One region of the Halomonas sp. CSM-2 genome, then DNA from elsewhere that is predicted to be linked to it. Evidence: predicted binding sites of a transcription regulator. Region 1 holds the regulator's gene; each other region holds the start of a gene.
What was found. Region 1 encodes PhoB, which activates phosphate uptake and scavenging genes when phosphate is short. Its sites were predicted from a motif close to TGTCATANNNNTGTCANA; they were not measured.
Positions count from the first base shown of each region.

Region 1 (5,308 bases):
AGCCCCCTTTTACGGTTTCTTGGCCGCTAAAGTTGAAGTTCAAGTCACCGGTCGCGAACCCCAGGATGACCGGGGGCTGGCAAAAACGACCATTGATGCGCTGGGTCGCGAAATGGTCAAGCTGGGTTATATCCTGCCCCGTGCCGCGCTGCTGTTCGTGATTGGCTGGATTCCAGGGCTTAACCTGTTGGCACCCCTGCTATGGGCGCTGTTTTCCGCCTGGGTGATGGCCATCACCTATCTGGATTACCCGATGGATAACAATAAGGTAGCGTTTCGCGATATGCGTGGCCGCCTATCGGCTCGCTGGTGGCAAAGCTTAAGCTACGGCGGCCTGGTCACGCTGTTGACGTGGATTCCGCTGGCCAACCTGTTCCTGATCCCGGGCGCTGTGGCAGGTGCCGTACTGATGTGGGATTACCATTATCGCCATGTTCAGTCAGTGACCCAGCGCTCTTGAAGTATACGCAAGGCCAGTATATGAAGGCTGGAAGAAGGGAAAGCTGACGTTGTTGAAAGGCTAACAAAAACAAGACCCTGCCTTGGCAGGGTCTTCGACAGTGATCATTTTAGGCGGTGGTACTTATCAGCTTCCAATCCTTTTGCGGGACTCCAACCGTGGACGTTACCCTGACTGACAGTGTGACCGCCTTCTAGACTCATCCAATGAATCTCTAATCATCCCTGCTAATGCAGGACATCCTTGCCCTGCATTGGGCTACTGTCTAAGCATAGTTACTTTTCTTCATTTCGTAAAGAAAAGTATCAACAGTTTTCTGCACCTTACAGTGTCAGATACTGTCTTGTCTATAGAGGGGCATCCTCTATGCCAGCTTTTCGCTATTTCACTTATTAGCCATTAATAACAATGAGTTAAATTACACTCACTATGCCAATTGATCGCCAGGAGGTATCATTTGGATACGCTGGACATGTGTCGCAATGGCACATGTGACGCCGTTACTCAGTGACACAGCCAGCTATGTAACCGAAGAGACACTACGCGGGGGCGTGGAAGGCGTGCTAAGGCGGGCCGCCGGGAAAACACAGCGGAAACGGGCACCTTCACCCGGATGCGAGTCGATTTGCAACTGAGCATCGTGGCGCAACAGCACATGCTTAACAATCGCAAGGCCCAGCCCGGTGCCCCCGGTAGCGGTACTGCGGCCTTTATCGACGCGATAAAACCGTTCAGTGAGGCGGGGAATGTGCACAGGGTCTATCCCTTCACCATCGTCACACACTTCGATACAGGCACCTTGGCCAAACGCTTTCCAGCGCAGCGTAATCTCGCTGCCAGCAGACGTATAGCGCACCGCATTGAAAGCCAGATTAGAAATGGCACTGCGGATTTCCTGCTCGCTGCCCACCAACTGCGCGGGGTAGTCGCCTTCAATGGTGAGCGTGTGCTGATGCTCGGAAAGCGCCAGCGCATCGGCCCCGACACTGTTTAGCAGGGACGTCACGTCCATTGGCTGATGATCCTGTCCGCCCTGATCAATTTCCAATCGCGACAGCAGCAACAGGTCGTTGACCAGATTTTGCATGCGCTGTGTCTGAGCCTGCATCTGCCCAATGCTGCGCCCCAATCGGGGTGGAAGCTGGTCCGCCATTTCGCCATAGGTTTCGAGATAGCCCGATAACACGGTTAACGGTGTGCGCAGCTCATGGGAGACGTTGGCAACGAAGTCGCGGCGCATCTGCTCTAGCTGATGCAAGCGCGTAATATCGCGCGCCATGACCAGGCGCTCGTCGTCACCATAAAGGGTAATCTGGTACTGCAAAATGCGACGCTCATCGATCGGCGACGTGAGCGTCAACGGCTCACTGTAGTCACGGGCATTGAAATAGCTGATAAAACGCGGATCGCGAAGCAGATTGGTAATATGTTGTCCACGGTCGTGAGCGGTTTGTAGCCCCAGCATATTGCTGGCAGCGCTGTTCCACCACTCCAGGTCGCCGTGACGGTCGAGCATCACCACGCTATCGCGCATGGCTTCCGAGGATTCTTGAATGCGGGCAAGCGTCGAGCGGAGACGGCCCTGGGTAATCCGTTGGCTTTTCTGATATCGGTACAAACGATCAAACAATTCGCCCCACAGTCCTCCTGCGGCCGGCGGTTCATCCTGCGGGCGTTGCGTCAGCCAGCGGTAAGCGGCGCGCAATTGCCGCAAGTGGTAGACCAGACACATCGCGAAGCCACCGGCCAACCCCAGGCCCGGCAGGCCAAGTAGCCATCCCAGGCAGATGCCGAGTGCCGCCCAACCTAGCAAACGCCAAAGCTCACGGCTCCACAAACGCACGGTTAAGCTCGAGCGGAGAAGCGGTAGCCCGTACCGCGTACCGTTTGGATCAAGTTCTGATGTCCGTCGCCCAGGGCTTTGCGTAGCCGACGAATATGAACATCCACGGTGCGCTCTTCCACGTACACATTACCGCCCCACACCTGGTCGAGTAACTGGCTACGTGTGTAGGCCCTTTCCTGATGGGTCATGAAGAATTGCAACAGCCGGTATTCGGTCGGCCCCATATCCAGCGCTTTACCGTAGGCACTTACCCGGTGGCCCACCGGATCAAGCAGCAACCCATTAATTTCGATGGGATCTTCCACGCCACGTGGGGTCGCACGACGCAGCACGGCCTTGAGGCGTGCCACGAGTTCACGGGGCGAAAACGGCTTGGTGATGTAATCGTCGGCCCCCGCTTCAAGCCCCTGTATCTTATTGTCTTCTTCACCCTTGGCGGTGAGCATGATGATCGGCAGTTCGGCGGTGGTTTCCTCGCGCTTGAGGCGCCGAGCCAACTCGATGCCGCTGGTACCGGGCATCATCCAGTCGAGCAATAGCAGGTCAGGCTGATGATCAACGACCATGGCGTGGGCATCCTGAGCGTTGTCCGCTTCAAGAACACGGTAGTCGGCCATTTCCAGCGCCACCGCGATCATCTCGCGAATGGATGCTTCATCATCGACGATCAAGACGGTCTTGGCGGTCATTCCAGAGCCTCACGGTGTCCGATAGAAAGTAATCCAGTGACAGGTACATGACGATCACACCATGACTTGATGACAATTCTATGACATTGACAGAGATTCGCCAGCCGCTGGCCACCAACTCAGCGCAATACCGGCAAACACCAGCAGGCCCGACCAGTGATTATTCAGAAACGCCTGAAAACAAGCATCCCGCTCACGGTGACGGATCAAGCGCTGCTGGTGAATAAACGTCGCCGCCATCCCCGCCAGGCCGAGCCAGAAAAAACCGCCCAGCCCGAGGCGCGCGCCCACCCAGGCCAGCAATGCCAGCGTGGCCAGCTGAAGCAGCCCGATCACCAGCCGGTCGGCATTACCCAGCAACACGGCCGTCGATTTAATGCCAATCTTGATATCGTCGTCACGATCAACCATGGCGTACTGGGTATCATAGCCAACCGTCCACAGCACATTGGCAAAGAACAGCAGCCATGCCTCTACCGGCACATGGCCAAGGACCGCACCGAACGCCATCGGAATCGCCCAGGAAAACGCCGCCCCTAGCACTACCTGGGGAAAATGCGTGTAGCGCTTCATGAACGGGTAGATAAACGCCAATACCACGCCGCCCACCGACAGCAACACGGTAAACCAATTGGTCAACAGCACCAGCATGAAGGCCGCCGTCACCAGCCCGATAAACAGCAGTTGGGCCTCGGTTTCACTGATCCGCCCGGTAGCCAGCGGGCGCTGTCGGGTACGTTTGACGTGTCCATCGACGTGACGATCGGCATAATCATTGACCACGCAGCCCGCTGCGCGCATGACGTATACCCCGGCGATAAAGATGAGCAGTACGTTGCGCCCGGGTACCCCTTCGCCGGCGACCCATAAGGACCACAGCGTTGGCCACATCAGCAGCCAGGTACCGATCGGCCGATCCAGACGCATCAGCTGTATAAAATCCGCCAGCCGACTCAACCCGGTTGGCCGTAATAAAGAACGATCCATGCTTACCTCACCCATCCAAGAGACGCAGCGTTAGCCTAGCGCGAAGGCAGCGCAAGATCATCCGCCATGGTCGATAAAAAGTATTCCTGTACCAGCAGCGATAACCCGCCGTGCTGACAGCCGTGCTGAAATACCGAGCGGCGCCCCCACAGGCTGCTGGCATCGCCAGGGAAGGTAAAACCAGGCGCATGACGCGTGGCGTACAGCGGGCCACGCACCAGGTCCGGCTGAAGAAACAGCCAGCTGCCCAATGAACGCTCACCCAGGTTTTCCAGACACTGGCCTCTGAGCGCCTTGAGGGGAGCCACCGAACGCGCCACTACCCATGGTGTTTCATCCACACACAGGGCGACCTCCCGGCGCCACGCATAGCGCCGGGCGGCCATACCCAGCGCCAGGGCCTCATGCGGGTGTGGAAAGCCAACCCCCTGGCGTAACAGACGCACGCGGAAAGGCCGCTCGCCCCCTGCGGACACAATACGCGCCGTGAGTGAGTCCGTGGAGGCAACCCATTGCCACCACGGCGCGCTCATCGCCGGACGCAGCGCTCTAATGGGACGCCAACATGGCAAGTCAGGGGCAGTTTCAACACAGTGACGCGACACCAGAGCCTCCAGGCAATTAAACGATCACCTAGTGTAACATGTGGGCTTTACAGGCTTTTGTCCCACTGACCACTGGATACCCGGATGCCCTCATCACACGCTGAGCTCGTTATCGTTGGCACTGGCATGGCGGGCGTTGGTCTTGCCCGTGCGCTGCGCCGCAAAGGCGATACGCGCACCCTGCACTTGATCAGCGCCGATAGCGGCGACGATTATACCAAACCACTGCTGTCTACCGGCTTCGCCAAACGCCTCCCGCCCGAAAAGCTCGCACAGCGCAACGCCGCGGCGCTTGCCGAATCGCTTGACGCTCGAGTGATCACCCACACCCCTGTCCGCCAGATTGACGTGGCTAACCGCTCGCTGCGGCTGGAAGATGACCAAGCGCTTGGCTACGACCGCCTGGTGTTAGCCACCGGCGCCGAACCAAGGGTGCCCATGGCGATACCCGATCCCGTCAAAGCGCATTGCTTTACCGTCAACGATCTTGACGACTATCGCCGTTTTCATCATGCGCTGGGGACAGCGCCTGCTCGCGTGGCGGTGATCGGCGCAGGCCTCGTCGGCTGCGAGTTTACCAATGATCTGCACGCGGGCGGTCATGACGTCACCGTTATTGCCCCCGATGCCACACCGCTTTCCCGCCTGCTGCCTGCCCCCCTTGGCCGAGCACTCGGCAAGGCGTTTGTTGACGCAGGCATCCACCTTGCCCTGGGCAGAA
Region 1 covers NZ_NBYR01000021.1:34,859-40,166, reverse strand. The annotation lists gene cysZ (sulfate transporter CysZ) at 1-460, shown strand, start outside; gene phoR (phosphate regulon sensor histidine kinase PhoR) at 981-2,303, opposite strand; gene phoB (phosphate regulon transcriptional regulator PhoB) at 2,306-2,995, opposite strand; gene ubiA (4-hydroxybenzoate octaprenyltransferase) at 3,074-3,982, opposite strand; gene B7L15_RS16505 (chorismate lyase) at 4,018-4,515, opposite strand; gene B7L15_RS16500 (NAD(P)/FAD-dependent oxidoreductase) at 4,672-5,308, shown strand, end outside.

Region 2 (5,308 bases), on a different contig from region 1:
TAGAAGAATTGCCTGAAGTCCCGGCAGATGAGGAAGGCCTGCGTGAGCGGATCCTGGAAGCTCACCGTATTCTTATGCGCATGAACGAGCACAACCGCGAACAGTTTCAGCCGTTGGTGGAAATGCTCGAATCCCAAGAGACGCCCCACCACTGACGCGTCCGCACGCTGGCCTCAGACGATTTTTCCCCCTCAATTATCATCTCCTTGACGGCCTTCGAGTGATCATGGCCGACAATGCAGCCTAAAAGGCATATAATTAGCGGCCTACCTTTATGCTGCAAGGGTGACTGCGGCCACCCTAAGGAGAGACATGGAACTCAATCCCCGGCGCGTCGCTATTCTGGTAGCCGCCAACACGGCGCTGGCTCCCTTTGCCATTGATGCCTATTTACCGGCAATGGCGGCCATTGCCGATACCATCAATGCGAGTATTCATCGTACCGAGCTTTCGATTAGCGTCTTCCTGTTCGGCTTTGCGCTGGGGCAACTGTGTTTCGGGCCCATGTCTGACCGGCTAGGTCGTAAGCCGGTGCTGATGAGCGGCCTGGTCGTGTTTCTGTGCGCAAGCTTGATGATTATGACCGCCGACACCCTTACCTCTCTGCTTGTTTGGCGGTTTGTACAGGCCTTGGGTGGCGGGGCCTGCGTCGTCAACTCGGCGGCGATTGTGCGCGACTGTTTCAGTGGTCGTGAAGCCGCCAGAGTGATGTCGACCATGGCCATGATCATGATGCTCGCGCCTCTGGTAGCCCCGGCGGTCGGCAGCCTGCTGCTGCACATGGCGGACTGGTGGCTGATCTTTGTGTTTCTCGCTGTGTATGCGGGGTTTCTTCTCTGGCTGTTGGGAACAAGGCTGCCCGAAACCCGGGATATGTCGTTGCCTGCAGCCTCGCCGCGCCAGGTGATTCGCAACTATGCCAGTGTGCTGCGCCATCGCGAGGGAATGGGGTATATCTGCGCCGTTGCCGCCTCGTTCGCTGGCCTGTTTGCCTTTGTGACAGCGTCGCCGTTTCTATATCTGGACTATTTTTCGTTGAGCCCGGGGGTGTATCCGTTCGTGTTTGGCGTCAACGTGGTCATGATCGCCGGTTCGAACCGAGTCAATATCTATCTATTGCGTAAACGCACACCCCAGCAAAATTTACGCTTGGGGCTGGCGGTTCAACTGGTCGCTGCAATGGGCTTGGTGGCTGCCACAGCGCTCAATATTGCTTCATTGGCCGTTGTCGTACCGCTGGTAATGCTATTTACCGGCATGATTGGCCTTATTACACCCAATGCCATTTCCTCGTTGCTGGATCATTTCGGCCACATCAGTGCCACCGCCACTGCCTTGTTAGGTGGTATTCAATTTAGCTGTGGTGCCCTGGCAGGCGCCATGGTGGGTCTCTTTGAAGTCGAACACCTATGGCCGATGGTTCTGACCATGCTGGCGGCTGCCCTGTTGGGCAACGTCGGCGTGCGCTTGCTGACGCCAGCGGCAACGGATGTGCGATCGGGATGATCGAGGACGTTGTGACGTGGTTGGATATGTCGCCGAGCACCTGGACGGGGTGCGCGCTGACCCTCGCGTTAGGTGCCTTTGTACAACGCGCCACTGGTTTTGGCTTGGCGGTTATTGGGGCGCCGCTGTTGTTGATGATAGAGCCGCGCCTGGTGCCCGTGGTGTTGGTGCTTTTCGGGTTCACCGTGTCGCTAATAATGGTACGCCACTACCTGCACGAGGTACGCCTGGGGGCACTGACCATGGCACTGGTGGGACGCTTGCCGGGCAATGCGTTGGGGCTTTGGCTGCTTATCGCAGCGCCAATGGTGGTATTGGAAAAGTTGATTGCTGCCATCGTTCTGTTTGCGGTATTTGTCACGCTATGCCGCGTGCGGGTGCCGGTCAATCGCGTGTCGTTATTTGGTGCGGGGGTATTCTCGGGGATTTTTGGCACTGTCGCTGCCATCGGCGGGCCGCCAATGGTCCTGCTAATGCATGGATTTGCCCCAGACCGACTGCGCGGCAACCTCGCGGCTTTCTTTATCATCACCTCGATGCTGACGCTCGCTACACTGGCGTTGGCAGGGCAGGTGGGTTTATGGCATTTAGGCGTGGCGGCAACGTTATTGCCCGCTGTACTGCTGGGGAATGCGCTTGCCGACAGGGTGGCGCATCGCATTGATCGGCAATGGCTTCAGGCCGCGTCGCTTGCGCTATGTACCCTGGCAGCCGTGGGGCTTTTGTTGTAATAAATGATGGCGTTGCGAGCCGTGATGAAAAATTTTAAAAAAATTATGTTGTGACATTGCTTGTCATGAAGCTGTCATCGAAGCGATGCAAAGTGTGCCTTGCGAAGGCAATATCCCTAACAGCTTCAGGAGTAATTCGCATGAACCGTATTCTCAAAACTACCGTGCTCGCGGCAGCTGTAATGAGCGTGGCAGGTGTTGCTCAGGCTCGTGATCAAATAAACATTGTCGGCTCTAGCACTGTGTATCCGTTTGCCAGCTATGTGACCGAGGAATTTGGCGCGACAACCAACTACCCGACGCCGGTCATCGAGTCTACCGGTTCAGGCGGCGGTTTGCGTCTGTTTTGTAACGGTGTTGGCGATGGCACCCCGGATATCACCAACGCATCGCGCCGCATGAAGCCGTCTGAGTTCGAGCGCTGTGCAGAGAACGGCGTGACCGATATTACCGAAGCCAAGATCGGCTCGGATGGTATCGTGCTCGGTCAGTCTAACGAAAACGATGTCGTGCCACTCACCCTTGAACACATCTTCATGGCTGTGGCCGCGCAGGTGCCCCAGGATGGCCAACTGGTTGAAAACCCCTACACCAACTGGAGCGAAATCGACGCTTCGCTGCCGGATCGCGAAATCTCCATCTACGGACCGCCCACCACGTCCGGTACCCGTGATGCCTTCGAAGAGCTGGTGATGGAAACCGCCTCCGAAGGTATGGATGCCTACGAAGAAGCCTACACTGACATCCGTTCTGACGGTGTCTACATCGACGCTGGTGAGAACGATAACCTGATCGTTCAGCGTCTCCAGGAAGACACTGGTGCCTTCGGTATCTTCGGCTATTCATTCCTGGAAGAGAACACCAACACGCTGAATGCGGCAACAATCAACGGTGTTGAGCCGGAGCCCGAAGCCATCAGTTCTGGTGACTATCCGGTTGCCCGTTCACTGTGGTTCTACGTCAAGAACCAGCACGCTGACGAAGTGCCGCCCATGTACGAATACGTTGACATGTTCATGTCAGAACAGATGATTGGCGGCGACGGTTACCTCCGTGATCTCGGCTTGATCGTGCTGCCGGAAAGTGAGCGTGAAGAATGGCGCCAACAAGTGGCAGACCGCACTCAGTTGGAACTCTCTGACCTGCAATAACAGAGTGTTTAATTGAGAATGTGGCATCGGCCGGCAGCATAAGCTGTCGGCCTTTTATTTTGCGATTGATGTTGCGAGATCGGCTTTCGATTCGCTGACTGTCATATTGCTGTAATGTTTTTACCTCAAGATATTTCAAAATCGATTTCATCAGTAACGCGAGAGAGATTAGATGCAAACCAACCAGCTAGTTTTACTCTTTTGCACCGTGATCTTGCTGCTGGGACTTGCGGCCTTTTTTGCAGGTCGCACCAAGGCCTCGCGGGTTCGCAGCGGGGGAGGCAAGATGTTTGCCCAACCCGACCAGTATGCGTGGTTTGCCGTGCTCTCCACCGCAGGCCCCGCCATAGTCGTGGGAGCGGTGGGCGCCTTTATCATGCTTCTGCTGGGGGCGGATATACCCACCTTCTATCTTCTTGCCGCAAGCCTGGTGGTATCTGCCGCCGGTCTGGTGGTGGGGTTGGCGCAAGTGCGTGCTGATTTTCACGCCCGCCAGGCAATCGAAAAGGTGATACGACTGGCACTGGCGTCAGCGGCCCTGATCTCGATTTTTACGACCTTTGGCATCCTGATCTCGATCATCTCCGAGGCCATTCGCTTTTTCCAGATGCACAGTTTCTGGGAGTTCATCACCGGCACGACCTGGAGCCCGGGTGACAGCTTCCTGGCGGCTGCCGGTCGCGGCGACGGCGGTGGCGCCCAGTTCGGTTCGGTGCCGCTTTTCGCCGGTACCTTCATGATTACCGCCGTCGCCATGCTGGTGGCGGTACCGGTTGGCTTGTTCTCGGCGGTTTACATGTCCGAATATGCCCCCAGCAAGGTTCGTACCATCGCCAAGCCTGTGCTTGAGGTTCTGGCAGGTATTCCCACCGTGGTTTACGGTTTCTTCGCGGCAATCACTGTAGCACCCATCATCGTCGATGTTGCCGGTTTTTTGGGCCTAGAAGCTTCTTATAACAACGCGCTGGCACCGGGCATCGTCATGGGCATCATGATCATTCCGTTTATCTCATCGCTGTCGGATGACGTGATCAATTCGGTACCCGATACCATGCGTCAGGGGTCGCTCGCGCTGGGCATGACCAAAGGCGAAACCATTCGCGACGTGGTGATACCAGCAGCGTTACCGGGGATTATTTCAGCGTCGCTTCTGGGTGTTTCACGGGCAATGGGGGAAACCATGATTGTGGTCATGGCGGCGGGTATGCGTCCCAACTTGACGGCCAACCCATTGGAAGACATGACCACCGTGACGGTGCGCATCGTGGCTGCACTGACCGGGGATCAGGAGTTTGAAAGCGCTGAAACCCTGTCTGCCTTTGCGCTTGGTCTGGTGCTGTTTGCCGTCACGCTGACGCTTAACCTGGTCTCGGTGCTGATGATCCGCCGCTTCCGTGAAAAATATCGCGTGAATAACCTGTAACGCCGAGGAACTGATTCGATGAGCCAAACTTTTGATGACATCAGCCAGCAGCTCAAGCGGCGTCACCGCAAGTCGAGCCGCTTAAAGTGGATCTCCATGGGCGCACTCGGTCTGGCAGGTCTGTTTTTGCTGCTGTTTTTCGCCGACATGCTCAATAAGGGTTTACCCGCCTTCCAACAGGCGTATGTTAATACGGAAATAAACTATACAGAGGAAGCGGCCTCCGATGCGCGGCAAGCAATTCCTGGTGACCTGGTGCCCCTGGTCAGCCGAACCGAGATCCGTAGCATCCCACTGCAAATGCGTAATAACGAGGACCTTTTAGGGACGTCCGAGCAAAAATGGCTGTTGGCGAACAGTGAGGTAGACCAATACCTCAAGGGCAATCGTAATAGCCTGAGCGAAGAGGAACGTGCGGCCATTGATGAACGGGTTGAGTCAGGGCAGGTCGAGCTGGGATTTAACCACACCTTCTTTACAGAGGGTGACTCCAAATC
Region 2 covers NZ_NBYR01000002.1:251,674-256,981, forward strand. The annotation lists gene B7L15_RS02680 (STAS domain-containing protein) at 1-155, shown strand, start outside; gene B7L15_RS02685 (multidrug effflux MFS transporter) at 313-1,506, shown strand; gene B7L15_RS02690 (sulfite exporter TauE/SafE family protein) at 1,503-2,237, shown strand; gene B7L15_RS02695 (PstS family phosphate ABC transporter substrate-binding protein) at 2,378-3,388, shown strand; gene pstC (phosphate ABC transporter permease subunit PstC) at 3,561-4,811, shown strand; gene pstA (phosphate ABC transporter permease PstA) at 4,830-5,308, shown strand, end outside.
Region 2: B7L15_RS02695 (PstS family phosphate ABC transporter substrate-binding protein) is a predicted target of PhoB. The motif match lies at 2,299-2,316, and genes of this name have one in related genera.

Region 3 (5,308 bases), on a different contig from region 1:
TGCCCAGTCTGATGATCTTCGACGATCATGATGTAACCGACGACTGGAATCTGACCGCTGAATGGGAGCAAAGTGCCTACGGTCACCCGTTCTCGAAGCAGATTATCGGCAATGCCTTGATCGCTTACCTGCTTTGTCAGGGGTGGGGTAACGCGCCTGAAAAGCTCAACCCGCTGATTGACGAGACCAAGGCGATGCTCGAGTCGGTAGACAGCACCGGCTATCTCGCCAACGTGGCGCAAGACGGCCTGATTGACCGCCTGCTGGCGTTTCAGGGGTGGGCGTTTCAGGTCTCCGGCGAACCGCCATTGATCGTGCTGGACACCCGTACGCGCCGCTGGCGTAACGAGCGACACCCGCAGCGTCCTTCCGGGTTGATGGACTGGGAGGCGTTGATTGAAATGCAGCAGGCGTTGATCGGGGCGCCCAGCGCAGTGATCATTTCACCCGCGCCGATGTTTGGCGTCAAGCTGATCGAAGGTATCCAGAAGCTGTTTACCCTGGCTGGCAAACCGCTGATGGTCGACGCCGAAAACTGGATGGCGCATCGCGGGGCTGCGAACGTGCTATTGCAGATTTGGCAGCATTCCAAAACGCCCGGCAACTACGTGATCCTGTCCGGCGATGTGCACTACTCCTTTGCCTACGACATCGTGGTGCGTCACCGCAAGCATGCGCCCAGGCTATGGCAGATCACCTCCAGCGGGGTCAAAAATACCTTTCCCGATTCGCTGTTGGACACCTTTGACCGGCTCAATCGCTGGCTGTATGCCCCCTGGTCACCGCTCAACTGGTTTACCAAGCGCCGCAAGCTGAGTGTTCACCCCCGTGATCCCGACCGTGCAAGTGCTGGTGAACGCCTCTGGAACGCCAGCGGTATCGGGCTAGTGACCCTCGACGAACACGGCTGCCCGGTCGACATTCGCCAGTTGGACGCCAGCGGAGGAGAAGCCTGTTTTCCACCGCCCGATATACCGGCGCGTTAGGAGTTATAGCGTCTGTCATCATTTCGTCACGGTATTGGCCCAAGCTTATCTCATGGATAAAAACGCTAGGGATATCCGATTGTTATTTAATGTGACGAACAGGCAATGACCGCACAAGAAGCGCAATGGCTCAATCGCATCATTCATACAGAAGACTTGCAGGTCCTTTTTCAGCCCATTGTGGATGCCAGCCAGCAAGCCATCTATGGGTACGAGGCACTGGTTCGTGGGCCTCGCTCTTCTCCGCTTTATTCGCCGCTGCGGTTGTTTGAAGTCGCCACTCAGGCAGGGCTGCTGGTTGAGTTGGACCTGCTTTGCCGTCGCTTGGCCATACGACGCTTTGCCGAACTCGAGCTGCCTAGTCTACTATTTCTGAACGTCATGCCGCTCACCATCCTGGAACGTGATTTTCGCGAAGGATTGACGCTAGGCTTTATTCGCGAAAGCGGCCTTCCTCCAGAGCGCGTAGTGATCGAACTCACCGAGCACGTGCCCATTCATGATTACCAGTTGATGCGCCAGGCAGTGGATCACTATCGCGACATGGGCTTTCAAGTGGCCTTGGATGATCTCGGCGCGGGCCACTCAAGCCTGCGCCACTGGTCGGAACTGCGCCCGGACTTCGTCAAACTGGATCGCCACTTTATTTCGGGCATCGATCAGGAGCCCGCCAAGCGCGAGTTTCTACGCTCTATTCTGGATGTTGCGCGTAGTCTGGACTGCCAATTGATAGCGGAGGGCGTTGAAACCGCCGCTGAGCACCTGTGCCTGTGGGAGCTCGATCGTGGCCTGGCCTTGCTGCAAGGGTTTTATTTTGCCAGACCCAGCGCGGAGCCTCCGCTTCAGCTGCATATGCGGCTGCCTGCCGCTAAACCGCTGGCAAACCCGGCGGGACGAACGGCCCGTTCGATCTGTCAGGCGATTGAAGCGGTCACCCCTAGCTGTGCTGTTCTTACGCTGGCCGAGCGCTTTCGACAGCAGTCGAGTCTTCGCTGCGTAGCGGTGGTCGATGACGGCAGGCCAGTGGCCGTGGTGCGCCGTAATGCGTTTCTCACCTTGTTTACCAACCCCTACAGCCATGCGCTTTATGCCAAGCGGTGCGTGCTGGATGTCGCCGATACCAAGTCATTGATCACTAATGCCAGTACCCCGCTGGATATATTGAGTCAGCAACTGACGGATAGCCGCGATATCGAGCAGGAAGACTTTGTGATTGTCGATGAAAATAGCCACTACCTGGGCATGGGCAATATTGTCGACTTGCTGCGTGAAATTACTGCCATCCAGGTTCGCCAGGCGCGCCATGCCAACCCGCTTACCGGGTTGCCGGGCAATATCCTGATCAATGAAACCCTTGGCCGCTACCTGAATGCCGGTGAGGGGGTGGCCGCTGCTTACGTCGACCTGGATAATTTCAAGGCTTTTAACGACGCCTACGGCTATGCCCGGGGCGATCACATGATCATTGCGTTATCCCGGCTGCTGGAGGCTCAGGCCGATAGCGTCGGTGGCTTCATCGGCCATATCGGCGGGGATGATTTCATGCTGCTACTGCCGTTGGCGCATTGGGAAAAAGCCTGCCAGCAGATCCTGCATCATATGGAGCTGATGGCGCCGGGATTTTATGAAGAGGACGACCGCAAGCGTGGCGGAATCCACATCGAAAACCGGCAGGGGACAATCAGCTTCTTTCCGTTTGTCAGCGTCTCGATTGCCGTCAAGCCGATTCCACCCGTCGCCGACTGTAAGGCCCTGGATGTCGCTGCCGAACTCTCGGAGTTAAAGCAACAGGCCAAAAAAATTCCTGGCAACAGCCTGTTTGTCGAGCGACGTAGCCGCAACGTTGCCAGCTTGAAAGCGTAATGACATATTACGGTCGTCAAAACGTCACCAATGGGTCATCTGAATGTCCCGCCCCTGTCATCTGAGCGCGTCAGTATCGTTGTGTCTTCTAACAACGCATCAGGTGATCCATGCAGACGTTATCTCTTCCTCGTACCCTCATTAGCGCCGCCGTTGCCAGTGCCTTTGCCTTTTCAGCCGTGGCGGTTCAGGCCGATCTTTCCAGCCGCTATCAGGATGCGGACGGCGATCTGATGGCAGATGTCCCCAGCGATGACGCCCAGTGGGTAGACCCGGACACGCTGGTGTTTGCCTATACGCCGGTCGAAGATCCCGCTGTCTATGCCGATGTCTGGTCTGACTTCCTGGATCATTTGAGTGACGCCACAGGTAAAGAGGTGCAGTTCTTCCCGGTACAGTCCAACGCTGCCCAGCAGGAAGCCATGCGTGCGGGCCGTTTGCACGTCGCCGGTTTTAATACGGGTGGTGTGCCAGTAGCGGTCAACTGCGGTGGTTTCCGTCCGTTTGCCATGATGGCCGCCGAGGACGGCAGCTTTGGCTATGAAATGGAAATTATCACCTACCCGGGTAGCGGTATTGAGTCCGTTGAAGATTTGCAGGGCCGCCAACTGGCATTCACCTCCGAGACGTCCAACTCGGGCTTCCGTGCGCCTTCAGCGCTACTGCGTTCCGAATACGGCATGGAAGCGGGAGAAGATTTTGAGACAGCGTTCTCGGGTTCACATGACAACTCTGTTCTAGGCGTGGTCAACGAAGACTATGAGGCCGCGGCCATCGCCAACTCGGTAGCGCGTCGGATGCTGTCGCGTGGCGTCGTGGAAGAAGGTGATTACGATGTCATTTATACCTCGCAAACGTTCCCGACCACTGCCTACGGTACGGCCCATAACCTGGCACCCGAACTGGCGCAGGACATTCAGGACGCCTTCTTCAGCTATGACTGGGAAGGCACCGCCCTGGAGGAAGAATTCTCCAACTCCGGCGAAGCCCAGTTTATCCCCATTACCTATCAGGATAACTGGGAAGTGATTCGCACCATCGCTGATGCCAATGGGGTGACCTACGACTGCGACTGATCGCCAGGTGGACGTTGTTAACCGGCCAGGAAGGCTCCCCTTTCTGGCCGTTTCTTTATATGTTTGAGGTGGAAAATGTTGACACTAAGCGGCGTAGCCAAGCGCTACCCCACCGGCGATCGGGCGCTGGCCAATATAGAGTTAACCCTGCCCAAGGGACAGGTGATGGCGCTGATCGGGCCATCCGGCGCCGGTAAAAGCACCCTGATTCGCTGTGTTAACCGGCTGGTTGAGCCTACCCAGGGCAGCATTCGCCTGGAAAATACCGAAATTACCAAGCTTTCCGGCCACAAGCTGCGCCATGCGCGGCGTTCCATGGGCATGATTTTCCAGGAGTATGCCCTGGTTGATCGACTCACCGTGATGGAAAACGTGCTCTCAGGTCAGTTGGGTTACGTGGGTTTCTGGCGCAGCTTTCTGCGCCGCTACCCTCAGGAAGCGGTCGTGGAAGCGTTTCGGCTGTTGGAGCGGGTTGGCTTGACGCACGCCATCGATAAGCGTGCCGATGCGCTATCGGGCGGTCAGCGTCAGCGTGTGGGGATCGCCCGGGCCCTGTTGCAGAGCCCCAAGCTGCTGTTGGTCGATGAACCCACCGCCAGCCTTGACCCGAAAACCTCTCGCCAAATCATGCGCTTGATTCGTGAGCTGTGTGCCGAGCGTGACCTGGCGGCGATTATCAATATCCATGATGTGGCGCTGGCGAAGCAGTTTGCCGACCGCATCGTCGGACTGCGGGCGGGGGAAATCGTCTTTGACGGTGACCCCAGTGAGCTCACCAGCGAGATTCTCACTACGATCTACGGCGAGGAGGACTGGGATACCACGCCCGAACCAATGGATGACGAGGTTAGCGATGACCCGCGCGATACAGCCTCGTACAGCGCGGCCCCCGCAATGGCCGTCGGAGGCGCACGATGAGCGAGCAGGCCGAGATGTTGACGGCGCGCCAGCAAGCGGCACACCGCGGCGAGTGGCGCCGGCTTCCACTGATCGCAAGCCCGCGATTGCGCTGGGGCATTGTCCTCGGAGTGGGGGTGTATCTTGTGTTGGCGCTCGCCTCGGTAGAGGTGGACTGGGAGCGCGTGGCTGAGGGGGCGGGCCGTGCGGTGAATTTTCTGGGCGCGTTTATGCAGCCCGATTTTGTCAGCCGTTACGACGATATCGTTGCGGGTTTGCTGGAAAGCTTGACCATGACGCTGACCTCCACGGTGATTGGGGTGCTGCTGGCGATACCCGTCGGGTTGGGGGGCGCGCGCAATATTGCGCCATTGCCGATTTACACAGTCTGCCGGGCGATCATTGCGGTGTCGCGCACTTTTCAGGAGGTCATCATCGCCATCCTGTTCGTGGTGATGTTCGGCTTTGGGCCTTTTGCCGGCATGA
Region 3 covers NZ_NBYR01000003.1:185,595-190,902, forward strand. The annotation lists gene B7L15_RS03725 (hypothetical protein) at 1-986, shown strand, start outside; gene B7L15_RS03730 (bifunctional diguanylate cyclase/phosphodiesterase) at 1,092-2,849, shown strand; gene phnD (phosphate/phosphite/phosphonate ABC transporter substrate-binding protein) at 2,960-3,925, shown strand; gene phnC (phosphonate ABC transporter ATP-binding protein) at 4,001-4,843, shown strand; gene phnE (phosphonate ABC transporter, permease protein PhnE) at 4,840-5,308, shown strand, end outside.
Region 3: phnD (phosphate/phosphite/phosphonate ABC transporter substrate-binding protein) is a predicted target of PhoB. The motif match lies at 2,894-2,911, and genes of this name have one in related genera.

Region 4 (5,308 bases), on a different contig from region 1:
AATCAGCATGACCGCGCCATTGTGAAAACCATCATTGCAATGGCCGATGCCCTGGGAATGAAAACCCTGGCGGAAGGGGTCGAGCATCAGGCGCAGGCCGAGCTGCTGGCCGAAATGGGATGCCTCGAAGCGCAAGGGTTTTTGTTCGGTCGGCCCAAACCGGCCGATGAGTTTGCAGCGGTGTGGTTGGGCCGCTAGCCCAACGCTTGCCAAATCAGATTAAAACCGACTAAAAACATCGCCAGAATAACCAAGCGGTAGAACAACACTTCGTTGACGCGACTTTGCAGCCACAGGCCGTTGCGCACGCCGATCCAGGCAATGGGCACCAGTACCAGCGAGGCCCAGGCACTGGTCACGTTAATCTCACCAAGCCACATGTACGGGGCCAGCTTGATCACGTTTACCACGGCAAAGGTGACGGCGCAGGTGGCGATAAAGGTCTCTTTCGACAGCTTGCGCGGCAGCAGGTACACGTTGAGCGGTGGTGCACCTGCGTGAGCCATGAAGCTGGTAAACCCGCAGATGCTCGCCGCCGGTAATGCCCATCGGGAGGAAATGGGCTTTTTGGCGACGGGCTTGAGTAGCATGTAAGCGGCAAACACCAAGGTGATCACGCCGAGGGTCAGGCGCAAGCCCTGTTCGCTCAGGCTGTCGAACAGCAGCGTCCCTACTGCCACGCCGATGAACAGCCCCGGCACAAAACGCCATACCTCGGCTACCGCCTGCCTGCCCCACCACGCCTTCACCGCAAACACATCCATCACCAGTAACAGCGGTAATAAAAGGCCCGCTGCCTGAGCCGGGCTGATCGCCAGCGCCATCAGCGGCACCGACAGCGTGCCGAAACCACCCGCAAAGCCGCCTTTGGAAACGCCGGTCAGGTACACGGAAAATACGATTAACAGCCAGGCGATCACGGAGTAGTCGGGGAGCATACGCCTCTCTCGGTTATCAGTTCTCGGGTATCAGTTCTTGGATATCCGTGTTCAATAAAAAGCCCCGCAGAAGCGGGGCACCACAGCATAGCATTAGATGAACGTTAGCGGGCGAAGTGAGTGCCGTCTCAGTTTTGATCACAGAATAATCAGCGTCGCCAGCCCCAGAAAGGATAGAAAGCCAACCACATCGGTGACGGTGGTTAGAATGACTGCGCCGGACAGCGCTGGATCAATCTGCAGCCTTTTCAACACTAGCGGAATCAGCACGCCTGACAAGTTGGCGAGGCTCATGTTGATAAAAATGGCCAGGGTGATGACCAGCGTGATCAGTAAGTCACTGAACCACAGATAGGAAATGAACCCGACGACGAGGGCCCACACCAGACCGTTGCTCATGCCTACCCAGAGTTCCTTGTTATACAGCCACTGTTTGTTGTTACCGGCAAGTTGGCCCAACGCGAGGCCGCGGATCACGACCGTCAGGGTTTGGCTACCGGCAATGCCGCCCATGCTGGCAACGACAGGCATCAGGATGGCTAATGCCACGATTTGATCGAGCACCGCTTCGAACTGACCGATCACAAAAGCGGCTAAAAAAGCGGTCAACAGGTTAATACCCAGCCAAATACCGCGGCTTTTAGCACTGCGCATGATGGGGGTGAATACTTCTTCTTCATCACTGACGCCTGACATATGCTTCAGGGTCATATCAGCGTCATCTTGGGTGATTTCTAATACATCGGCGGAGTTCAACTGCCCAACCAGCAATCCATCGCTATCGCACACGGGCACAAAGGGCAGCTCTTTGGAGCGCAATAACGCCGCTGCATCACTGACTTTCATTTGATCATTCAGGGTAAAAAAATCATCCATATAATCATCAACCACGGCACTTTGTGGTTGTTTGATCAAATCAATCAGCGTCAGTGTGCCGAGCAATCGCTTATCTTTATCCGTGATCATGATCTGCTGGGATTCATCGTCGAGCAGCTGGTGGATGCGTATATAGCGTTGCACGGCTTCTAACGAGACACCCTGCTTTACATTGACCGTCTCGGGGTCCATGTATCGCCCCACCACATCATCTTCATAGGCATGCAGGTTTTCGACCTGGGCGCGAATTTCCTGGTCCAGGCTGGCATAAACGCTGGTCTTGATGGCTTCGTCAGCAACGTCCAGTACTTCAGCCACTTCCTGGGCATCCAGGCCCTTGACGATCTGCTCAACATCGCTTGCCGATAAATCTTCGATATAGTCAGCACGGATGTCTTCATCGACTTCTGCCAATACCTCGCCGATGAGTTCGCCAGGGATGTACTCCCAAAGCCGATCGCGGGTTTTAGCGGGAAAAGATTCAAGGGTGCGCGCAATGGCCAGGATGTCCAGCTCGGCAAATAGCGCTTCCAGAGCGGTGCTATCTTCTTCATCCAGGCTTTTTTGAAGATAAAGCAACTGCTCTTCGGTATTGGTATATTTTTCATCATCGCGCATAGCGTCCATCCTTAGGCAAATTGATCGTCAACACAGCTACTTGAAAGCTCTTGATGGCGCTCTATCAATTTTATAGACAGGTCTGGTTAAAAGCTACGCGAACACCATGGGCCATGCGCTGCTGAGCAGACACAGGGGGTACATCGGTGCCGATCATTTCATCGGCGGCGTCGGCCCAGGTCAGCGTGCCGTGGGTGAAACCCAGCGGCGCCAAGGCACGGCCAATCCATTGCGTGCCGGTAAAACGTTGCGTTTCGCCATTCTCATCGGTGAGCAAACTGACAGTGTTGTCCCGATGCAAGCGAACGATATACCAGCCCATATCAAGTCCGTGAACTTCTACATCGGGCAGCGGTGTAGGCCATTGTGCAAGGTCTTCAAGGGTGACGTGAGCGGGAAGGGTAGAAGGCATGGCGTATCCTCATGTGTGAATATCCGATATGCCAAGACTAAAGACTGTACTTTATTTGTACAGCAGTAACCGCCAGATCCGCTCGTTCATGGGGCTGCGCCAGGTGGTGTCGACCCATAAGGTGGTAATTTAGGCGGTTTTAAGGTGAGGAAGAAGGCTCTGGTCGGGTAGCCAGCCAAAGGGCAATCAGCGCCAGTAGCGCTATTACCCCCCAGCGACTCCAACCGGGGCCGAGTGACCAGCCGGTAATCAGCGCGCTCAACGCGATCGTGCTAACGGCCGCCAATTTACCCCGCCTTGAGATGGCCCGCTCCTGCTCCCAGGTTACCAGCAGCGGTCCGACATAGTGGCGAGAGCGGATCCAGGCCTCAAAGCGCGGTGAGCCTTTGGAGGCGCAGTAAACCGCCATTAGCATAAAGACGGTGGTAGGCAGCAGGGGCAGAAAAATGCCGAGGACACCGATACTAAAACTCAACCCTGCCAGCACGATCCACATGAGGCGGATCAATCTCATTCTTGCTCCCGGTAGGCACGCTTCCATAAAGTCATCGTGCTGATTGTTAAATAAGTATGGACTTATGTCACTGCTTTGCCACTCCAGCAACTTTCATATAAATGCAGCCACGGCGTCATCGTCTTGTCATTCAGCTTCTCTAGTGTCTCCTAACGTTCAATCGTTGGTTTAAAAACGATCAGGGGGGGAGACCAAAATGAGTAAAGAGATCGAAGATCATCGTCTGTTTAACCACAGTGGCAACCAACCTTTTGCCGAAGTATTGGCACGCCACGTATCCCGTCGCGATGTAATGCGCGGTGGTTTGAGCATGGCGGCTGCCTCGATGCTTAGCTTTGGCGGTACTGCTCAAGCGCTTGCCTCAAACGGCGCGCAAAAAAAGCCCCTGACGCTGGCATTTGAGGCGGTTCATGGGTCGCTGACCGATGCCGTGGTGGTGCCGGAAGGTTACGTGGCCCAAGTCTTAGTGCCCTGGGGGACGCCGTTAAGTGCTGGCGACAGCTGGCAGCCCGACCAGCCGATGACTGCCGAGCGCCAAGCCTCTAGCGTGGGAATGCATCACGATGGTATGGCCGGTTTTGCCCTGGATGCTAACAATGCTTCGCGTCGTTTTGTGCTGGCACTCAACAACGAATATATCGACCAGGCAGCGCTATGGGCGCCTCAAGGCGGCCCTACCAATGCGGATGAGAGGCAGCGGCCTGCGGATGAGTCGCGCACTGAAATCAATGCTCATGGCGTCACCATGGTTGAGATTGAAAAAGACGCCAACGGCCACTGGGCGCATGTGCCGGGGTCGCGCTATAACCGCCGTTTGACGAGCGCAACGGTGATGGACCTGGCTGGGCCAGTGGCGGGCAGTGACTATGTCAAGACGCAGTTCTCACCGACAGGGATGCAAACACGCGGCACGAACAATAACTGCGGTAACGGGGTAACGCCCTGGGGGACTTATATTGCCTGTGAAGAGAACTGGCCCGATATCTTTGTGAACCGCGGCGAGCGCTTCCAGGACGATGCGCGGATTGGTATTCCCACCGATAAAAGCCGCTATGGCTGGGATACCTCAGCAGGTGATGTCTCTGAGCAGGACGACGAGTTCGCTCGATTCGATATTACGCCGCGCGGCGAAAATGCTGAAGATGATTACCGCAATGAAGCACGCACGTTCGGTTATCAGGTGGAAGTCGACCCCTACAGCGATGCCCTCGCGATCAAGCGCACGGCACTTGGGCGTTTCCGCCATGAAGGGTGCTGGTTGGGCAAGCTGGAAGCCGGTCAGCCAGTGGTCTATTACTCCGGCCATGATGCCCGTAACGAGTACGTATACAAGTACGTCTCCGATGCCGCCTGGGATCCCGCCGATGCCAATCGCCCCGGCGAAGCGTATGACCGCCTCGCCATCGGTCATAAATATTTGGATAACGGCACTCTCTACGTGGCCCGCTTTCACGCCGACGGCAGTGGTGAGTGGCTGCCGCTGACACCTGATGCGCAAACACAGGACGGCCGAACGCTGGCAGCGGCGCTTGGTCTAGCCGACGACGATGCGGCAGGTATCATCATCAATACCTGCGATGCAGCGGATTTATTGGGCGCCACGCCAATGGATCGCCCTGAGTGGGCGTCTGTTGATCCCGCCTCGGGCGAGGTGTATCTCACCCTGACCAATAACTCACAGCGCATCGCTGAAGATACACAGCCAACCTATACCAACAGCGGTGAGCGCTTGGAACAGGTAGGCGTTGGTTATGACTTAGCGCCCACCAATGCCGCCAATCCTCGTGCCAATAACGAAGCGGGGCATATTATTCGCTGGCGTGAAAGCCGCTTGCCCAACGCCTTTACCTGGGAAGTGTTTGTATTTGGCGCCGCCGCTGACGACACAGATAACCATTCGGGCTTGACCGAAATGAACCAGTTCGCCAGTCCCGATGGGCTCTGGTTCGA
Region 4 covers NZ_NBYR01000016.1:80,571-85,878, forward strand. The annotation lists gene B7L15_RS14700 (EAL domain-containing protein) at 1-198, shown strand, start outside; gene B7L15_RS14705 (sulfite exporter TauE/SafE family protein) at 195-938, opposite strand; gene mgtE (magnesium transporter) at 1,077-2,432, opposite strand; gene B7L15_RS14715 (DUF6482 family protein) at 2,503-2,844, opposite strand; gene B7L15_RS14720 (YbaN family protein) at 2,984-3,358, opposite strand; gene B7L15_RS14725 (PhoX family protein) at 3,555-5,308, shown strand, end outside.
Region 4: B7L15_RS14725 (PhoX family protein) is a predicted target of PhoB. The motif match lies at 3,472-3,489, and genes of this name have one in related genera.